2 regions of the Virgibacillus dokdonensis genome follow, and region 2 is predicted to be linked to the other one. Evidence: a T-box and tRNA genes for the amino acid it is inferred to sense, from the RefSeq annotation. Region 2 holds a T-box; the other holds one or more tRNA genes.
The links. A T-box is a leader RNA that pairs with one kind of tRNA and senses whether it is charged. The one in region 2 lies ahead of ileS (isoleucine--tRNA ligase), so its partner is inferred to be a tRNA-Ile.
Positions count from the first base shown of each region.

Region 1: it has a tRNA-Ile gene. The T-box ahead of ileS (isoleucine--tRNA ligase) is inferred to sense a tRNA for this amino acid. The anticodon was not compared.

Region 1 covers NZ_LT745763.1:1,885,210-1,896,045, forward strand. The annotation lists gene B2C77_RS10295 (DEAD/DEAH box helicase) at 1-836, shown strand, start outside; gene B2C77_RS10300 (deoxyribonuclease IV) at 862-1,755, shown strand; gene B2C77_RS10305 (DUF2624 domain-containing protein) at 2,167-2,451, opposite strand; gene B2C77_RS10310 (hypothetical protein) at 2,629-3,009, shown strand; gene yqfZ (protein YqfZ) at 3,052-3,399, opposite strand; gene B2C77_RS10320 (NfeD family protein) at 3,479-4,108, shown strand; gene B2C77_RS10325 (IS110 family RNA-guided transposase) at 4,625-5,908, opposite strand; gene B2C77_RS10330 (Na/Pi cotransporter family protein) at 6,395-8,020, shown strand; tRNA gene B2C77_RS10335 (tRNA-Asn) at 8,463-8,537, shown strand; tRNA gene B2C77_RS10340 (tRNA-Met) at 8,542-8,615, shown strand; tRNA gene B2C77_RS10345 (tRNA-His) at 8,636-8,711, shown strand; tRNA gene B2C77_RS10350 (tRNA-Ile) at 8,725-8,801, shown strand; tRNA gene B2C77_RS10355 (tRNA-Ser) at 8,816-8,908, shown strand; tRNA gene B2C77_RS10360 (tRNA-Phe) at 8,946-9,021, shown strand; gene B2C77_RS10365 (superoxide dismutase) at 9,259-9,870, shown strand; gene B2C77_RS10370 (MFS transporter) at 10,428-10,836, shown strand, end outside.
Region 2 covers NZ_LT745763.1:2,339,027-2,349,862, forward strand. The annotation lists gene B2C77_RS12560 (aspartate carbamoyltransferase catalytic subunit) at 1-166, opposite strand, end outside; gene pyrR (bifunctional pyr operon transcriptional regulator/uracil phosphoribosyltransferase PyrR) at 737-1,282, opposite strand; gene B2C77_RS12570 (RluA family pseudouridine synthase) at 1,513-2,424, opposite strand; partial or broken gene lspA (signal peptidase II) at 2,421-2,900, opposite strand; gene ileS (isoleucine--tRNA ligase) at 3,028-5,784, opposite strand; T-box leader at 5,947-6,167, opposite strand; gene B2C77_RS12585 (DivIVA domain-containing protein) at 6,266-6,769, opposite strand; gene B2C77_RS12590 (YlmH family RNA-binding protein) at 7,033-7,812, opposite strand; gene B2C77_RS12595 (YggT family protein) at 7,903-8,166, opposite strand; gene B2C77_RS12600 (cell division protein SepF) at 8,174-8,599, opposite strand; gene B2C77_RS12605 (YggS family pyridoxal phosphate-dependent enzyme) at 8,604-9,272, opposite strand; gene pgeF (peptidoglycan editing factor PgeF) at 9,300-10,109, opposite strand; gene B2C77_RS12615 (YlmC/YmxH family sporulation protein) at 10,321-10,587, opposite strand.

The sequences.
Region 1 (10,836 bases), 450 kb from region 2:
ATTTAATGTTGGATTTAGGTTTTATTCAAGAAGTGGATCAGTTACTCGTTCGCTCTCATCCTAAGGTTCAAATTTTGGTTTTTTCCGCAACAATCCCACAACCATTGTATTATTTTTTAAAGAAATATTTACAACAGCCAGTACATGTAAAAATTTCCGATGACATTTATCCAGAAAAGATGGAGCATCGACTAATTTATTTAAAACATAGAAATGAAGCGTCAATTATTGCTGAGATTTCAAAGGTTATTCAGCCATATTTAGCGATTATTTTTACAAATGGAAAAGAAAAAGCGAATGAGTTAGCAGCCTCTCTGCAAGAGAAGGGAATGGAAGTGGGGCTCATTCATGGCGGTTTATCTCCTCGTGAACGTAAGCGTGTATTAAAAGAAATTCAAAACTTACGCTACCAATATATTGTAGCTACGGATCTCGCTGCCCGCGGTATTGACATTAAAGGAGTTAGTCACGTAATTAATGCACAGCTACCGAAAGAAGAGGATTTTTATATTCATCGGGTCGGCAGAACTGCACGTGCGGGTATGGAAGGAACAGCAATCAGCATTTACCAATTTGATGATTTGTCGCTCATTGAAAAGCTAGAAGAAAAAGGTTTAGCTTTTATGTATGTAGATGTTCGCAATGGGGAGTGGCAGGATGCAAAACCTTGGAATCAACGTGTGCTTCGTACAAAACAGGGCACTGATATGGATAAAGAAGCGTGGAAAAGAGTAAAAAAGGCACAGAAAGTAAAGCCTGGATATAAGAAAAAAATGAAACGGGAAAAAGAGATAATTAAAAAACGGTTATCTAAAACCAAGCATAAAAAGAAATAGTTTTAATTTAGGAGAGGTGAATGTCATGTTGAAAATAGGGTCACATGTATCCATGAGCGGAAAGAAAATGTTGCAAGGCTCTTCAGAAGAAGCGGTTTCTTATGGGGCTAATACATTTATGATTTATACCGGCGCACCGCAAAATACGCGAAGAAAGCCAATTGAAGAATTGAATATTGAAGCTGGGAAGGCTCATATGAAAGAGCATGGTATAGAAGAAATTGTAGTTCATGCTCCATACATTATTAATATAGGCAATTCTACAAAACCACAAACATTTCAGTTAGGTGTAGATTTTTTAAGAAGTGAAATCGATCGAACAGATGCAATCGGAGCGAAACAAATTGTCCTTCATCCTGGAGCCCATGTTGGAGCGGGTCCTAAGACAGGTATTAAGCAAATAATTAAAGGGTTGAATGAAGTTCTAGAAAAGGATAAGAATGTACAAATAGCTCTTGAAACAATGGCAGGTAAGGGATCTGAAATAGGAAGAAGTTTTGATGAATTAGCTCAAATTATCGATGGAGTTACTCATAATGAAAAATTATCTGTTTGCTTTGATACTTGTCACGTACATGATGCTGGATATGACATTGTAAATGATTTTGATGGTGTATTACATCAATTTGATAAAATAATCGGGGTCAACCGTATAAAAGTTATTCATATAAATGATAGTAAAAATGAAGTGGGTGCGCATAAAGATAGGCATGAGAACATTGGTTTTGGCTATATTGGCTTTGATGCTTTATCATCTATTATTCATCATCCGCAATTAATGGACTTGCCTAAAATTTTAGAGACACCATATGTAGGAGAAGACAAAAAAAATAAGAAGTCTCCGTATCGTTTGGAGATAGAAATGATCAAATCCAGCCAATTTGACAGTAAACTAAAAGAAAAAATTATCGCACAATAAAATATATCTTGTACTAGTGAGAAACTCTTACTGCCTTTGATTGTTAGCAGCCTTAGAAAGAGACTTGGCGTATCAGCAAGTCCCCCAAAAAACCTTCCCTTTGTTTATAAGATAAGATTAAATATTATGCTTTTCTATAGTGTGAAAAAAGGAAAAAACAAAGTTGGCTTCTAAGAACAGCGCTTTTGCCTAGCTTGTACTGTTTAAGTAGAATTTTCTTATCAGGAACTTCACCTTTATTACAAAAAGTCCTGTGCAGCGAATGCTTTAATGCGCTGTGTTGCTGGAAAAACACTCGCTTGCTACAGGACTTTAGAATTGTGACAAGGAATTTGTGCGCTGCTTTTATATCCTTGTCACACTTAGAATGAGACCTGTGTTGACATGTCACTTTCTTTCAACCAAAACTCCTTATTCAAATAAGTAGCCTAACCCATAAGAGTGAATTAACTCATTAAATAATTTTTGTGCTTTTTTTGCTGTTGCAGGGTCAGTGATGCGTGCTAGTTGTTGAAACATTTGCTTTCGTCCTTCTGCATCAAATGGATCTACAGGATGTTGCTTTAAGTATGCCATTATCATTTCGGCTTCTTGTTGCGTTAGTGAAAACCCGTATTGTTTTCCGTAATGAATTAATTCTTGAGCAGATATTTGTTTTAATTTTTTTTGAACCATATCTTTAATAAAATTTACCATTCTACTATCTCCTTTTACAATATGTTCTACCGTACTATATGTTTTACCTCTTTTAAACTCAACTCGTCCATGCAAATTCTTTTCATCATACGTTTCCAGTTAATAACATCTGTAAAATTGCAGAAAAATCATAAGCTAAGCGTGTACCTCAAATGTACAAAAAGGAGGTCTCGTGTAATGGATCAATATCCCAATCGAGGAATGAAGGATGTTGAAGAACCCCCAAATTATGGTGAGCAGCGTAAAAACCAAGATTTTGTTGGTATAGAACCAGATAGCTCAAGAGATGAGGAATTTGCTGCTGAGATGACTGCAGATGATGCCGATGATACCGATACAGAAATAGCTGGAGATATGGATGAAAATACTACCTTTGGATGGGTCGGTATTGCCTTATCCATTATTTCTTTCTTTATCTGGCCAATTATCTTTGGTGTAGCTGGCATTGTTCTTGGGTTTATGTCAAGAAGTAGGGGAGCTGATGCATTAGGAAATATTGCTATTGCAGCTGGCGCAGTTTCCATTCTTATCACTTTGTTCATTTTACCATTTGTTTAAAAGGAAGGGTTGCCCCTTCCTTTCATCTATGTAAAATAATAATTAACGATCATATAATAATGTTTTACTATATTTTGGGAAATAATATATTTTACCTGTAGTAAGGGAAAAAGGGTCCGCGTTAGGATTACTCAATTTAAAATCGTTTAAAATACGCTTAACATTCAACTCATTTTGTATATTAGGGTTAATTTGTTCTACAATAGAAAGGACCGTATCATTTGGTTCCACCTTAACGGGGACGACATGAAACATCGTTGGAGAAATCATATCACTATGCTTTTCAAGCTCTATTCTAGAATGGGGGCTTTCTTGTGTGATATCCTGATATATGATATATATAGCCATTATACAAATAAATAAGGAAAATAATTTTTTGGGAAAATCCATCGTATGAACTCCTTATCATGAAACCATTATTTACTCCTAAACGTATACATATATAAGTACTGGAGAGGAGGATACGTTTTTGACTGTATTCGAGATGGAATGGATTGGAATTCTCATTACTGGTTTTGCTACTTTATTCCTTATTGGTGAAGTGTTAGTTAATATGCGAGGACTTTTCGGTCTATTAGGAATAGGGTTTATTACTGTATATTTTGGAGCATATGTTGAAACAAGTTCAATTATTATTATGCTTATTATTTACTTTGTTGGATTATTACTTATTATTATTGATGGGAAATTATTAAATGATGGGACACTTGCAACAATTGGTTTAGCAAGTATGCTTACAGCTGTTGCGCTTCCTTCACCAAGTTTCACATCAGGGTTATATGCTGTATTAGGAGTATTACTAGGTGGTGGGTCGTCACTTTTATTCTTAAAAGTTTTTAAACGTAGAGAAATGTGGAACAAAATCACTTTAAAAGACCAATTAACAAAGGAAGCTGGTTATAATTCCATGAATGAAACTTATGAGGGATTGGTAGGTGAAGAAGGCATTACACTTACTGATTTGCGCCCTGTTGGTACAATTCGAATTCATCGTAAAGATTACAGTGCGATATCAAATGGGCAATGGATCGAAAAAGATACAGCCATTAAAGTTGTTCAAGTTGATGGTACCCGTATTCTAGTAGAAAAAATAAATTAATTCATAGTACTCTTGTGTGATAGACTTGGCTTGTTGCCAAGTCTTATGGTGAAATTCTAAATTCTTTGTTTTTCTTATACTATAAACCAAAAAATCTTATACTCCCTCTATATACTAACGTTTTCTCTTGTTTTCTTTGTTTTTCTTAGAATTTCATTTTATTTTTTACTCATTAACGATATTTAAGACCGTGTAAGCATAATTTTTAATGTAGAAGGGTGCACTTAATAAGCCATCCTTCTCTTTTTGAAAAAAATGGGAATTTTCACTGCTATGATCGCACCTTCTCATCCCACAATACTCATGGTGACAAACCCTCCCACATCTCACAGCGTCTTCGCGCATACATTCCTTCGTTCGGTCTATCCATGAAGTGGGGCCGGCGTTGCTTTCCTACAGGGTCATTGCCCGATTGTATAAAAATTGCCGGCTGCTCCGTGCTTCCATTGTTACCTCGTATTTGTATAAAATGAACTTCTTAAAAAACGTCTAAACGGAGGTTTCGTTATTACTTAGTTAAGCTGCACTCTGTAAGCGAAAATGCGGAATATCACGTAACATTTTTTCTGGACTAAAGGCTACTTGTTGTTTACCTACTTTAAATAATATTCGAATTAATTTACAACACAGTGCTATTAATGATTGTTTCTTCTTCAGCGGGTTTTCTTTCCTTGTTGTAAAATACGCATGCATTGCTTTAAATGCAGGATTGTGATTTACCAATGGCAGGATCACTTTAAACAACAGAGCGCGTAGCTTTGGTCGGCCCCTCTTGGTAATGACCGTTTTTCCTTGCCACTTTCCTGATGTTGCTAGTTTGAGATTTAAACCTGCTAATTTAATAATTTGCTCCGGATGGCTATAATTATGGAGATCGCCGACTTCTGCCAGAAATGCAGCGATTGTGACGTCACCTACGCCTTTTATAGCTGCCATTTCCTGTACACAAAGAATCCTACTCGTAAGCCCCTCTATCATTCCCCACAATTCATTTATCTTTTCATGAAGGAGCGTATACTGATCCATTAATGTTTGAATCTTTAGTTTCGCCATGGTTTTTCCTTCTTGGATACCAATGGAATGGCGAGCAGCTTCTTTCAATTGTCTTACTTTTTTTAAGCCAACTCCTCTTTTTACCTCTTTTCGAATTTCTGACAGGATTTCCATTTCATCTTTTTGAGAGATTTCATCTGGAAACAAACCCATTTTTAAAACCTGTAAAGAAGATTGCCCTTCCCAGTTCGCAAAGACAGTCGTGTATTCTGGAAAATACCTGTCTATCCATTGGTGGACGCGTCCTTGTACTGCCTGCAGGTCTTTTCGTAATTGGTCATACATATTCATGCCTTCTCGGAGATCTGCATAGATCCCTTCTGGTAGATGCGGTTCAGAATAACGTCCATCTTGAATTAAGCGTGAAATGACTCTGGCATCTTTTACATCATTTTTTGTTGGGGAATTGTCATCCAGCTCTTTTGATTTTTTTACATGTGCTGGATTTACTACGACTACTTTCAGTTGCTTTTCCATTAGCCAATAGGCCAAAGGAAGCCAATAGTGCCCCGTTGGCTCCATACCAATAATAAAATCGGATTTCTCTTGTTGTATGGCTAATTCATCCATCCAATGAATGAACGTTTGGAAGCCTTCCAACGCGTTTTCAAAGTATAGCGGCTTTCCAAATTGAACCCCGCGGAAATCTTGTGCGCGAGCAACATGTTTATTCTTGGCGATGTCGACCCCAATAATTAAAGATTTGTCTGTCAGTTGTAATATCTTCTCATTTTGTTTATAATTCATGTTAGTCCTCCTTGGTTCATTTTAAGGGTCCAGTTTTGCTCAACAGCATTGGACACCTCGTATCATACCAAGGGGGCATTTTTTGTTCAATCCTCATTTTGCTTTATTACAGGAATGCTTCCCTATAATGCAAAAAAACAGTGTCTAAAAGCGCTGGCTCCCCATTAATAATTAAAATTATCGTTAATTCAACGCATATATGAAAACAAAAATCATTTCCATCTATATCATTTAACATTTAGGTCGATTAAATTTCCTCAGCCTTATTTCTACAAATTATTCCATTAAACCCAAATTTTAAGTATGTATTATTTGTTACTATAAACAGTTCGCTTTTTCTAGTATACAGGTTGGAAAAACAGTGCTTAGTCCCAATTGTAAATTTACTGTTAAGAATACTTATAACACCTTTACAAAAACTTTATATATAATTAATATTGGTATGGTGCGACAAGATTCAACAAGATGGAAGGGTAGGTATAGATTTTGGAAATTGATATTCAAAAACTTATATTTGAATTTATCGGTGGGCTAGGTATTTTCCTTTTAGGTATTAAATATATGGGAGAAGGGCTTCAAAAATCTGCTGGTGATCGGTTGCGAGATATTTTGGATAAATTTACCAGCAATCCGTTTATGGGGGTCCTCGCTGGAATTATCGTTACTATTTTAATACAGAGTAGCTCAGGCACGACTGTCTTAACGGTAGGTCTTGTAAATGCTGGCTTTATGACGTTAAGACAAGCTATTGGCGTCATAATGGGTGCCAATATTGGTACCACGGTGACGGCCTTCATTATTGGAATTGACATAGGGGCCTATGCTTTACCAATCATTGCAGTTGGTTGTTTTCTTATATTTTTCTTTAAAAACCAAAAAACAAACGCGGTTGGACAAGCTGTGTTTGGCTTTGGTGCTTTGTTCTTTGGTTTAGAGCTAATGAGTAATGGAATGAAACCTTTACGCAGCTTAGAGGCCTTTCAAGAATTAACATTAAGTATGAGTGATACCCCAATTCTAGGAGTTGTTATTGGTACTGTATTTACTTTAATTGTTCAAAGCTCTAGTGCAACTATTGGAATATTACAAGGCTTATTCTCTGAAGGAGCAATGGATTTAAAGGCTGCTATACCTGTATTGTTTGGAGATAATTTAGGTACAACAATTACTGCTATCTTAGCTTCACTAGGAGCAACAGTTGCAGCAAAGCGTGCTGCGTTAACACATGTTATTTTTAACCTTATTGGAGCGACCGTTTTTCTAATTATTCTTGATTTGTTTACAGTCTTTGCTGGATTTTTACAGGATCAATTTGCACTAAGTCCAGAAATGACCATAGCGTTTGCTCATGGAAGCTTTAATATAACGAATACCATTATGCAATTTCCGTTTATTGGTGCTTTGGCTTGGATAGTAACGAAAATGGTTCCTGGTGAAGACTCCATCATTGAATATAAACCACAACATTTGGATCCCATTTTTATACAGCAATCTTCTTCATTAGCATTAGATCAAGCAAAATCAGAGCTTGTGCGCATGGGAGAGTATGCTTATAAAGGTTTGGAAGAAACCAATAAATATTTAAATACACATTTAATAAAACATGCTGAAATGGCGATGCAAATTGAAGGCGCCCTTAATAATTTAGATCGAAAAATAACCAATTATTTGATAAGTTTGTCGAAAGAATCGCTTTCAGAGTTGGAAAGTGCTAAACATTCAACATTATTGGATTCCGTACGAGATGTGGAACGAATTGGGGATCATTTTGAAAACATTGTTGAACTTATCGACTATAAAATTTCCAATAAAGTACACCTAACAGATGGTGCAAAAGAAGATTTAAATGAAATGTTTGAATTAACTATATCTACCGTAAAACAAGCGATTGAATCATTGGAAAATATGAATCGAGAAGAAGCCCTTTCTGTAATACAAAAAGAAGATCAAATAGATAAGATGGAAAGGAATTTCCGCAAACGCCATATTATACGTATGAATGAAGGTACCTGTAGCGGATCTGGTGGTATTGTGTTTGTAGATATCCTTAGTAATTTAGAACGAATTGGGGATCATGCAGTTAATATAGCAGAAGACGTTTTAGGAGAATAGCTTTTTTAAACAGCCTCGACCTTAGTTAAGATCGAGGCTGTTTATGCGCATCCCTGGTCTAAACGCTACTGATGTTGTGATTTAAAGGTCCTTAAATGATTAACGCTTATTGTCTAGGCGTTTCCTATAGCTAAAAACATAGGTCGAATTTTCTGAAGTGAGGGGCTTGCAGTGCTTTAGATGTCGTATAAATGGAATGTTTTATCCATAGTGTATATATTTCTATATAGGAAAATAGAATATTTGAACTTTAATTTTAGTATTGCATTTATATCCAAATAATGCTATAGTTAATATTGTCGTTTTAAGAGATGTCATTAATACATATACATAGTTTTTAATAGGAATAAAATTTCTTTAAAAAAAAGATTGACAAAACTTGTCGAAAGTGGTAAATTATATCTTGTCGCTATAATAAGTAACAACGTTATAGCCTTTCTGTTCCACAGTAGCTCAGTGGTAGAGCAATCGGCTGTTAACCGATCGGTCGTAGGTTCGAATCCTACCTGTGGAGCCAATTTGGCGGTGTAGCTCAGCTGGCGAGAGCGTACGGTTCATACCCGTGAGGTCGGGGGTTCGATCCCCTCCGCCGCCACTTTTGTTTAAATACGTACGGCGGTCGTGGCGAAGTGGTAAACGCACCGGATTGTGGCTCCGGCATACGTGGGTTCGATCCCCACCGGTCGCCCCATAATGAAAGAATTGGACCCTTAGCTCAGTTGGTTAGAGCTATCGGCTCATAACCGATCGGTCGCAGGTTCGAGTCCTGCAGGGTCCACCATTATTTATTGGTTTGGAGGTATACCCAAGTCTGGCTGAAGGGATCGGTCTTGAAAACCGACAGGGGTGTAACAGCCCGCGGGGGTTCGAATCCCTCTACCTCCTCCATATATAACAATAGGAAAGCAAAACAATTTAATATGTTGGCTCGGTAGCTCAGTCGGTAGAGCAAGGGACTGAAAATCCCTGTGTCGGCGGTTCGATTCCGTCCCGAGCCACCATCTTAGAACAAGCACTGGCTTGTTTTTTTGTGTTTTTATTTTATACGATAGGAAAAGATTTTTTTATTATATAGTATGAGTAAGACAAGCTTTTGTCATGCCAGGTTTTTTTAATGATGTTCATATGGTAAATAAATGCATATAATTTGCAACTAATTAAAAGCTTTGATACCCTTTGAATTAAAGGGTGAATATTCGATCCTTTTAAAACAAAATGGATATGAGGAGGAAGTATTAATGGCTACATTTGAATTACCTGAACTACCATATGCTTACGATGCACTTGAGCCTACGATTGACAAGGAGACTATGAACATTCACCATACGAAGCATCATAACACGTATGTTACTAAATTAAATAGTGCTTTGGAAGGGCATGCTGAGCTTCAAAACAAATCACTACAAGATTTGATTAGCAATTTAGATGCTGTACCAGAAAACATTCGTACAGCAGTTAGAAATAATGGTGGTGGACATGCTAACCACAGTCTTTTTTGGAAGGTTCTTTCACCAAACGGTGGCGGCGAACCAACTGGTGAACTTGCTACAAAAATAGATGAAGCGTTTGGTAGCTTTGATAAGTTCAAAGAGCAATTTGAAAGCGCGGCAGCTGGCCGCTTTGGATCAGGTTGGGCTTGGTTAGTACTTCATAACGGAAATCTTGAAATTATGAGTACTCCTAACCAAGACTCTCCATTAATGGAAGGTAAAACGCCAATTTTTGGTGTAGATGTTTGGGAACATGCATATTACCTAAAATATCAAAACAGACGTCCTGAATATCTTTCATCCATTTGGAATGTTGTTAATTGGGATGAAGTAGCTAAAAACTATAACGAGGCTAAGTAAAAATAGTTTAAAAAAGCATGTGTGAATTCACATGCTTTTTTAATATCTAGAAAATATAAAATGATGTGCTTGTGGGGAACGAAATAACCGAATAGTCACGTCCAGCTTTATCGCGCAGCAATAAGTCATCATTGGTCGGGTTCGTCACCTCACGTGATTCCTTTATCTTCGTTGCTTTGTTCCATTCGTTACGTTGCTATATGGATATGGGGAATTGCGCCTTTGTTTTACTGTAGGAAAGTATATACGAGTTTAAAGGTTTATAGCAGCTCGTCATAAGACTGGACGACAGCCACATTTTTCTAATTGCACTTATAGAAATTTATCCTATGGCATGAGCTTTTTAAAAAATGGGGGAGGAAACCTTATAACCACCGTTAGCGACCGCTAGTAAGATCACATCATAATTAGCCACGTTTAACGTCAACGAATTCTTTCCAATAGAATGATTACTTCTATTCTTCTTGTTAGGCTGCTATTTTTGTAATCCATGGGTATTTGTATATCTGTTCCTTATTTGCTCAAACTAGTAGTAAGAATAAAAAGGGGAATCAGACATGCAGAAAAGCCGCTTTTTTTATTTTGGTAATACAAATATGAATAAGGATTTTATCTTTTTGCTTGTTATTGGCGGTTTATATTCATTAGGGCTATTTTTGTCCAATACGTTTGTAAACATTTACCTATGGAAGCAGTCGGGAGATTATGTAACAATCGCTGTATATAATTTAGCTATTTACATTTTTCAACCAATTACCTTTATTATTGCTGGTAGATTAGCTAAAAAAGTGGACAGAGTAATTGTGTTACGACTAGGAGTAACTTTTCTATCGTTATTCTTTCTAAATGTTCTTTTAATAGGTGATAAAGCTTCCTATTTTAACTTTCTTTTAGGTGGTTTGCTCGGTATAGGGTATGGGTTCTATTGGCTAGCGTTTAATGTATTGACTTTTGAAATTACTGAAC
Region 2 (10,836 bases):
CAACGTTAAAGCTCATCTTTGTCCGAGTACTCGGTTCAAAGAATAAATTTGCTGCAAATAGTTGCTGATCGATATGAAATGAAGATTCACGATAATGCTCCGCTAAGTGTAAAAAACTCATAATTTCCGTTTCTGTCCAGTCATCTAATGAAATAAAATGTCGCACCATTTTTCTTCACTCCTTTTGTTATATTTGAAACAAACTTTGTTGTTTTTTAAGCAATTAGTAGTGATATTTTATTTTGAATCCTTTTGAACAAACAATTAGTGTAGATTAAAGGCGTAAGCGTCCGTTTAGCAACGTAGCGAATGGAACGAATCAACTAAAGATTTAGGAATCATGCCCCTGCAAATGGGGTATACCAACGTCGTGCGGCAAGCCCGTTTTTAGTCGGTCTTCCTCTTAGCGACGAAATGATGAGATGATGACTTATCGTAGGGAATTCGTGAAGTCACCTCGTTGCTGGGCGATGGAGACGGACGTGGCTGTTCGGTTATTTCCATGTTCACCAGCACCTCACTTTAACTTCCTTATCTTTTTTTCTTGTCGCCACGTCTTATGGCGAATGCTGTAGTTTTTCTTATCTAAACCTTTAAACTTTCATACTTTCCTATAGTATAAAAAAACCTCTTTGCGCTAAAAGGTCGCAAAGAGGTAAACGTGTAGTGTATACACGTATTATCTTGGACAACCTTTCAGATCTCTCGTACCTGATTAAAGGTTTAGTCAAAATGTTTATTTTTCGTATATAGAAACTGTGTCTGCAGTCCCATCAATTTCTTCAAGCTTTACCATAATGATTTCTTTTTCGGAGGTAGGGATATTCTTTCCTACATAGTCAGCGCGTATTGGAAGCTCACGATGGCCTCTGTCAACCAAAACACCTAATTGAATTTGTGCTGGTCTTCCAATATCCATAACCGCATCCATTGCTGCCCGTACAGTTCTTCCTGTATATAGAACATCATCAATTAATACTACTTTTTTGCCATTGATATCCGTTGAAATGTGAGTTGCCTTTAGATCTGGATCTTCTCCTTCAATCGCTTTATCCAAGTCATCTCGGTATAATGTAATATCAAGATCACCGACTGGCACTTCCATGTTTTCAATTTGGTTAATCTTTTTTTGCAAACGTTTCGTGATTGGTACACCTCGTGTTTTTATACCAACAAGGACCAAATCTTCTCCGCCCTTATTTTTCTCTAATATTTCATGGGCAATTCTCGTTAACGCTCGATTAATTGCTGATGCATCAAGTAAATCTGCTTTTTTCTTCATCTTTTTCACCGTCCCATTTTAATTAGTTGTTTCCACTCCATACTGCTTTTCTCATTCGGGACTCAATATGCTCCGAGTATGACGACGACATACAAAAAGCCCTTTTATCCATGAGGAAAAAGGGCCTACTGTTCTAGAGTCATTCCGTAACCTTTTTAGCCTCACTGGACTATGTTTTAAAGGAGCTATTTAATTCTTCTTTGTAAGTATGGCAAATTACGTTTCATTTGTCAATACATTTTTTGAATATAAACAAGCAAATCCTGAAAATAAATCGGTAAATCTGTAGTAAAATGCATTTCTTCATTCTGGATTGGATGGTTAAAGCGTAGCTCTTTCGCATGCAATACTTGCCCATTTGTAGGCAATGTTTTTCTTGGGCCATATTTAGGATCTCCTACAATCGGATAACCGATATACTTCATATGAACACGTATTTGATGCGTTCTTCCTGTCTCTAATTGACATTCCACATGAGAAAAATCTTGGTAAGATTGAAGGACGCGGAAATGCGTGATAGCTTGCTTACCATTGTCAACAACAGCCATTTTTTGCCTATCTTTCGGGTCTCTGCCAATGGGAGCTTCTATTAATCCTTTTTCATGAGGAATTTGCCCGTGCACAATGGCTTGATATGTTCGCTTCATTGTTTTTTGAACTAACTGATTAGCCAACTGTTGATGCGCCTCATCATGCTTTGCTACTACAAGTAATCCACTCGTATCCTTGTCAAGCCGATGAACGATGCCGGGCCTTTCTACTCCATTTATTCCAGATAAATCGGTACAATGATAAAGTAAAGCATGCACTAACGTCCCACTCTGATGACCAGCAGAAGGATGGACAACCATCCCCTTAGGTTTATTTACGACTAAAATATCCTTATCTTCATAAACAATATCCAAATCAATGGCTTCTGGTATTAATGATAAAGGTTGTGTCTCTGGAACCATCCATTCAATCCGATCACCCTGCTGACATTTATAATTTGGTTTTATGCATGCACCATTTACCGTAACATAAGCTTCTTCAATCCATGATTGTACACGTGAACGAGAAACATTATTATTTTGCTCGGCTAACAACTTATCAACGCGTGTTTTATGCTCATGTTCACCAACAATATATTTATTCTTTGTCATGATGCTATTTTCCCTTTCTTTCGTTCTTCAAGAAACATAGTAATGATTATGAAAAAAACGCCTACGACTAAACTGGCATCTGCTATATTAAAAATCGGGAAATCATAACCAAGGATAATAAAGTCAAAAAAATCGACTACCTCTTTGCGAAACAAGCGATCAATAAAGTTACCAATCGCACCTCCCAATACAAAACTTAATGCTATTCCTAATAGTTTACTCTCTTTTGCATATGCTTGTATGTAATAGACAACGACAGCTACAACAATCACCGTAACAATATAAAAGAAGGTCATTTGTCCTTCTAGTATTCCCCAAGCAGCCCCTATATTACGATGGGAAGTAATGTAGAAGAAATTCTCTATCAGGGTGATCTGCTCTCCCAATTCCATTCTCGTCACTATTAGCCATTTACTAGCCTGATCAAGTACAATAATTAATAGTGCAATTATATAATACCAATACATGTTCTTTCCTCCGAAATTTTGTTTTAAACTTTAGTTTAATGGTAAACGTTACAAGCAAAAATAGCAATATATTTACGACTTTCGTACTGGTGTAAAAAAGGTTAAACCCCCGAGAAGGAGTTTAACCTTTTTTATATTAAATCGATGTAAGGTTTTTCACTACATCTGCACAACGGGTACAAAGTGTTGGGTGTTCTGCGTCTTCTCCAACGGTATTGGAGGCAACCCAGCAACGCTCACATTTTTCTCCAGGATGCTTCTCTACATACACATCGACATGCGTATACACCTTAGCATGCTCGCTTGTTTCCGCTAGGTTTACTTCTGAAACAATAAAGTACTGGTGAAGATGACCCATCGCTTGTAATACTTCTTTGGTTTTTACATCTTTTGAAATGATCGTTAATTTAGCTTCTAATGATTTACCAATCACTTTTTCATTTCTTGCTTCTTCTAAAGCTTTCAAGACATCATCACGAACAAGCATAAAATGATCCCATTTTTCAGCTACTTCATTCCATTCATTCATTTCATCTGGTTCCGGCATATCTGTTAACTGAACCCAATCTGCTTCTGTTTCAGGAATATACTCCCACACTTCTTCTGCAGTATGTGGAATGATAGGTGTCAATAACTTAACAATCGCTGTTAATATTTCATAATAACCTGTTTGAATACTTCGTCTACGCTTATTATCCGCTTGTTCAATGTAAAGTATATCTTTAGCAAAGTCCAAATAAAATGAGCTTAAATCAACAGCACAGAAATTATGAATTTGATGGAAAATTGGTGAAAACTCATAGTTGTCATAATTTTCCCTTACGCCGGCAACTAATTTCTTCAACCGATGTAGCATGTATTGATCTACTTCTTCCAAATCAGCATATGGAACACGATCCGTTGATGGTTGAAAATCACTAAGGTTTGCAAGCATAAAACGAATCGTATTACGAATTTTACGATATGCTTCTGAGATTTGTTTTAAAATGTCATCTGAAATACGAACATCTGCTTGATAATCTACAGATGATACCCACAGACGTAAAATATCAGCACCAAGCTGCTTCTGCACTTTAGTAGGTTGAATGACATTTCCTAAAGATTTACTCATTTTACGACCATCACCATCAAGTGCAAAGCCATGACTAATTACCGATTTATATGGCGCTTTTCCTGTCACAGCTACAGATGTGGATAAGGACGAGTTAAACCAACCACGATATTGATCGCTTCCTTCTAAATATACATCCGCTGGACGATGATGATCATCTCTACCAATTAATACAGCTTCATGAGAAGAACCAGAGTCAAACCAAACGTCCATAATATCCATTTCCTTTGTAAAAATGCCGTTTGGACTATTCTCTGAGGTGAACCCTTTTGGTAATAAATCTTTTGCTTCCCATTCAAACCAAATATTTGACCCATGCTCTTTAAACAGTTCGGATACATGGCTAATCGTTTCATCTGTGATAATTGGCGTACGATCTTCCCCATAAAAAACCGGAATTGGAACACCCCAAGCACGTTGTCTGGATATACACCAATCTTCACGATCTCTTACCATGTTATATAATCTTGTCTCTCCCCACTGTGGGTACCATTGAATATTTTTAATTTCTTCTAAAATAGTTTGGCGAAAGTCTTTAATGGACGCAAACCATTGTGACGTTGCTCGGAAAATAGTTGGTTTCTTCGTCCGCCAGTCATGCGGATAAGAATGGGTAATAAATTGTAATTTTAACAGAGCCCCAGTTTCTTCTAACTTTTCCGTAATCAGTTTATTCGCCTTATCATAGAAAAGCCCAGTAAATCCTGGTGCTTCGTCTGTAAACACCCCTTTTTCATCAACAGGACATAAAGCATCAATACCGTACTTTTTCGCTACATAAAAGTCTTCTTCCCCATGTCCAGGAGCATTGTGTACACAGCCTGTTCCAGTATCCGTAGTAACGTGATCACCAAGCATCACAAGCGAAGATCGATCGTAAAATGGGTGTTTCGTTAAAATATGTTCCGCTTGTTCACCACGAAATGTTTTTTCTATTTGATAAGCTTCCCACCCTAGCTCTTCAGCTACGGTTTCTAACAATGCATGTGCGATAACATACCTTTCTTTATCTACTGCTACAACAATGTACTCCAATTCTGGATGTAAACTAATTCCTAAGTTAGCAGGAATCGTCCAAGGCGTAGTTGTCCAAATAATCAACTTGTCTCCTGCATTTAGCAGTCCTTTCCCATCCGTTACTTCAAAGGCAACGTAAATAGACGGAGATCGTTTATCATGGTATTCTATCTCAGCTTCGGCTAAAGCAGACTCTGAAGAAGGTGACCAATAAACTGGCTTAAGTCCTTTATAAATATAGCCTTTTTTAGCCATCTCTCCAAACACTTTTATTTGTGCTGCTTCATAATCCTTTGTTAACGTAATATATGGGTTGTTCCAATCCCCGCGAATTCCTAATGTTTTAAATTGATTACGCTGATTATCCACCTGCTTTAACGCGTATTCTTCACAGAGCTTACGAAATTCAGCAATGCTTAACGCTTTACGATTGATTTTTTTCTTCTTTGTCAATGCTGTTTCAATAGGCAATCCATGTGTATCCCAACCAGGAACATATGGTGCGTAATAGCCACTCATAGACTTATATCTAATAATAAAATCTTTTAAGATTTTGTTCAATGCATGACCGATATGCAAATCCCCATTCGCATATGGTGGTCCATCATGCAAAATAAACGTTGGGCGTCCTTTTGTCCGTTCCAAGCTTTTTTCATATAGTTTGTTTTCGTCCCAATCTGCTTGTCGATTTGGCTCTTTATTTGGTAAATTACCACGCATTGGAAACGCGGTTTTCGGCATTAATAATGTTTCTTTATATTCCATTATTGCCTTCCTCCTTTAAGGTGTTGTTATTAAATGCTTCATCATACTTTTAATTATGAAGTCATTCACATCGTGACCCAATATCAGACAAACTTGGATTATAAAACTTCATTTTTCCACGAAATTGTCTGCTTTTCTAAACAAAAAAATCCTCTCAATCCCTCAAGGGACGAGAAGACTCGCGGTACCACCCTTATAAATATGGGAAATACTCTCCATATTCACTCGACATCGATAACGGGAATAACCGGTCATTATTACTATTTGTTCATAACGACAACTCAAGAGTGATTTTCTAAAAGTCCGACTGTATCAGGCTCCCACCATCCGCTGACTCGCTAAATCAGTTCATGCTTTTATACTCTCTCTTTCCATGCTTTGTTGTATTCTTATTTAAGTTTAATATATAATGAGCACTTCATCGAACAGAAAAACAGTTCTGTGTATGAATTATATGTAAAAAATAAAAAACCGTCAAGATTTACGTTTCGCTTTCTTCCAATTCAAGGTCCTCTCCTAGCTCTGAATCAAATAATTGATCCCAATCATCTGTTTCAATCATATCTAACTGCGCTTCTACAAGCATTTTCAGACGAGTTCGAAAAACTTTCGCCTGCTTCTTTAATTCTTCTACATCCATAGATATACGACGAGACTTTGTTAAAGCCTCATTAATAATTCGATCTGCATTTTTTTCTGCTTCTTTAATAATTAACTTAGATTCTTTTGAAGCATTTCCTTTTAGTTCTTCTGCGGTTTCTTGCGCAATTAGAATAGATTTATTAAGCGTCTCCTCAATATTGGTAAAATGTCCTATTTTTTGATTCAATTGATTTACTTGTTCTTGCAGATCATTTTTTTCCCTAATTACCATTTCATAATCTTTAATCACTTGATCAAGGAATTCATTTACTTCATCTTCATCATAACCTTTCCACTTTTTAGTGAATTCTTTGTTATGAATATCGAGTGGTGTTAATGGCACGATCGCCACCTCCTATTTACTGAATCTCATTTACCTTTACCTTTTACACAATGTACATTGCTAAAATAACGATTCGTTCAAATAAAAAACTTCACTTCAACCATGATCTTTCGTTCACTAATGTTTATTATACACTATTCATTTCAACAAAAACTACTTAATTCCTGCAAAATTTTATAGAAAGCTACACTTATTTCTATATTTAATGGCATAATAAAGAAATTTTAGCATGACATCTTACATAGAAATCAAGAGGTTGTGTCTCATTTTAATCGTGCTAATGTAATTTTTTGCTTATCTTTTTTTGATCGGCCTCGCACATTTACTAATTTACTCCTTCCTTTTCCTCGCAATGAAAGGACATCTCCTGCTTGGAGCGTAAATGACACATCATCTACAAGTTTATAATTTACTTTAACCGATAGCTTTTTAATATATTCAGTTGCTTCTTTTCTCGATAAACGATAAGCTTCCTTCACCACAACATCGAGTCTTAATGAAGAAACAGTTGTTTCTTGTTCTAGCCAAATAGGTTCTCTTAGGTTCCATTCATTTAAGGGACGTTCTTCCAACTTGACAGAGGCATGCTTTATCTTAGTTAAGTGAGACTTTACATAGAGGGCTATTTCTGAAGCAACTACCAATTGAACGAGTCCATTGTCTACCACAATATCCCCTAGTATCTGTCGTTTTAAACCGAGCGACAGGCAAGCTCCCATTACATCACGATGGGATAAATGTATGAATTTATCAGGAAAATGGCCTTCGAGTAAGGTTAATCCCGTATCCACCGCTTGTATATCTTCATATAATGGTGCAATCACAGCCCGCTTGCGTTCGGCAAATTTATGACCACCATTAAACAACAAGTTAACATCACTATCCTTCGTCGAAATAAGTATGGTAACTAGCTGTTGCTCTCGAGGGTCAAGGAAGTTAGTCAACTTAGGTTGATACGTTCGTTCTACTTGCTCTTTCCAAGACAGAATCTGATCAATAAAAGCTTCTTCCTCTTTACGAAAATGTTGATATAATTCCATCATCGAAACTCCTAAACAAATATCATAAAAATAGTTCACGAAAAATAGTCGCAATTCCACTTTCAGATTGCATTCACCATTTCACGAGTACGCTTAGATTAACATCCAATACAATTGCTGTAAACCGCCTTGAGCAAATCTTAAAACAATGATCGCAACAATTGGAGAAAAATCTATCATTCCTAGTGGTGGTATAAATTTACGAAACACTTCTAAATATGGTTCACAAATTTTAGTCAAAACTTCACCGAATGCCGATTCACGAGCGCCTGGAAACCAGGACATGAATATATAAATAATTAATGCAAATGTATAAACCGTAAAAGCCATATTTATTATTTGAAAAATTTCTTGCATGTATCCATTACCATCCTTTACCGTATTCTTCTTCAAGTGTATCTGTAATGGAACCAGTAACATTCACATTATCAGGTGTACATAGGAATGTTTTTGCTCCAAGTTTTTGAATGTCTCCGTTAACAGCATACACCGTTCCGCTTAAAAAATCGACGATGCGCATTGCCTGTTGGTTCTCCATGCGTTGTAAATTAATTACCACTGCACGACGGTTCACAATATTATCAGCAATTTCCTGTGCCTCGCTATACGTTCTTGGCTCACATAAAACAACTTTAGAAGTTGGATTATTCACACTTGTAAGGTTTACTACGTTTTTAGGTTTGTCTTTTGGTAGTGCTTGCTCAGCCTCAAACTGGTCAGCATCTACATATTCGTATTCATATTCATCTTCCATTGTGAAATAATTCTTCAGCTTATTTTTTATACTCATTACCTCACCCCACTAAGTTTGTACCAACTCGTATATGAGTAGCACCTTCTTCCACAGCAATTGTATAATCATTACTCATCCCCATAGACAAAAAGTTACAAGGAGCGTGTATCAAATTTTGCATTTGAATGTCATTACGTAATGTAGCTAAATGACGAAAAATACTTCTCAATCTTGCCTCATCTTTAATATGTGGTGCCATAGTCATCAAGCCAATTACCCGTATTTTTGAATACGTTTTTAAGTTTTCAATAAAGGTAAATAACTGTTCAGGACGCACACCATGTTTTGATTCTTCTCCACTAACATTTACTTGAATAAAACAGTCAATCTGTTTATTGGCTCGTTTCTCAATTTCTTTCGCTAAAGAAATCCGATCTAACGAATGCAATACATCAATATGGTTAATGACATCTTTCACTTTTCTTGACTGTAACGTTCCAATGAAATGCCAATTAGCTCGACCATGAAAATGGTTATATTTTTCTAAAAAGCCTTCCAAACGGTTTTCTCCAAGATCAGTAATCCCTGCTTGTAGCGTTTCTTCTGCTCGCTCTATTGTAACATATTTCGTCACTGCTATGATGGTAATATCCTCTTTTTTTCGCTGACATGCCTGACAAGCATGCGCAATATTTTCCTGAATCGTTTGTAAATTGCTTGCTACGTCCATTGTTGCTTATTCTCTCCTCTCATGTTGTCATGGTAAAAAGCCAATAAAACCTAACATTCGCCCTGTTTCCCCATGATCTCTGCGATGTGAGAAAAAAAGTGTTTCATCGCGATATGTGCAGTAATTTGTTACATCTATATTATTACGTAATACCCCTGATTGTAAAAGGATATCTACATTTAATTGTTTCAAATCTAGTAAGTAACGGTTTTCTGCCTTTGTATCAACTACGTTTGCTTTAAAAATTGTGGGGATTTGATTTACTACATGTGCATCCACTTCATAACACATTTTCGAAATGCATGGTCCTACGGTAACAAGTAAATTTTCTCTCTCAACTCCATATCGTTGTAACTTTTCGACCATATGCTTGGCCATTTGGTGAACCGTTCCTTTCCATCCAGCATGAGCAATTCCAATAAAAGATGTTACAGGATCATAAAAATATAGTGGGACACAGTCTGCAAAAAAAGCCGATAACATGATATTAGAGTGATTAGTAATGAGACCGTCAACTCCCTTTATGGCAGAATGATAATTTTGAGCACCTTTTCCCTTATCTGATGGACGAACAAAATGAATATTTGTTTGATGTACTTGCTGGCCACATACCCAGTTCTCCAAAGGGAATCGAACATTACGTGCAATACGTTCCCTGTTCAATAATACATTCTTTGACAAATCGTCTACATGGAAACCGACATTTAAGGATGTATAGCTCCCATCACTAACACCATCTTTTTTAGTTGTAAATCCAGCTACAATTCGTTCGTTTAATCGTTGCCATTTCTCTATATGTAAATACGTTGTTTGCAATGAATGAAAGACGTCACTCAATATAGCACCTCCTATAAATCCTAATCATGATATATTTTATCATAAATTGCATTTAATTTTTAACGTCTTATGTTACATTATTTTAACTGTATGAAATGGTTAGAAAAACTTGGCTTGTTGCCAAGTCTTATGGTGAAAGCTTTTTTTCATATACTATTACCAAAAATCTTGTACTTTCCATATTGCAAGAAAAACGTTTTCTATTTTAAATTTATGTGCTTGAGTTATAATATAATGTTGGCTTTTCCGCTTCTTTTACAAGAATAACATCGGTACCAATTCGTATTATTTGTTGCCAGTCAATCACTAATTCCTCGGATTTTCCAAATAGACCGCCTTTCTTATCCCTTGGAATAACAATAATAGCAGCTATTTTCCCCAACTTTGTATCTATTTCTAAATCATGTATATGACCAAGTTTCCTTCCACTATCCATAATAATAACCTCTTTTACTTGCAGTTCTGATAACCTAACCATCTTTCCACCTCTCTCAACATGCTTTTTTTCATCAGTTCAACAACCTCTAATAATTATATATATGCTAAATCAATGCATTCTTTCTTTATTTCTTATTTAAATCTGTACATTTATTACTGAATGAGAAAGAAGTCTACCACATGAGAAAGACTTGACATATCGCCAAGCCTTTAGAGAAAAAGCTGCAGTTTCTCTTACACCTAAGTTTTTCTATTATGCAAAAAAATAGAAGAGAGATCAAGTTTATCT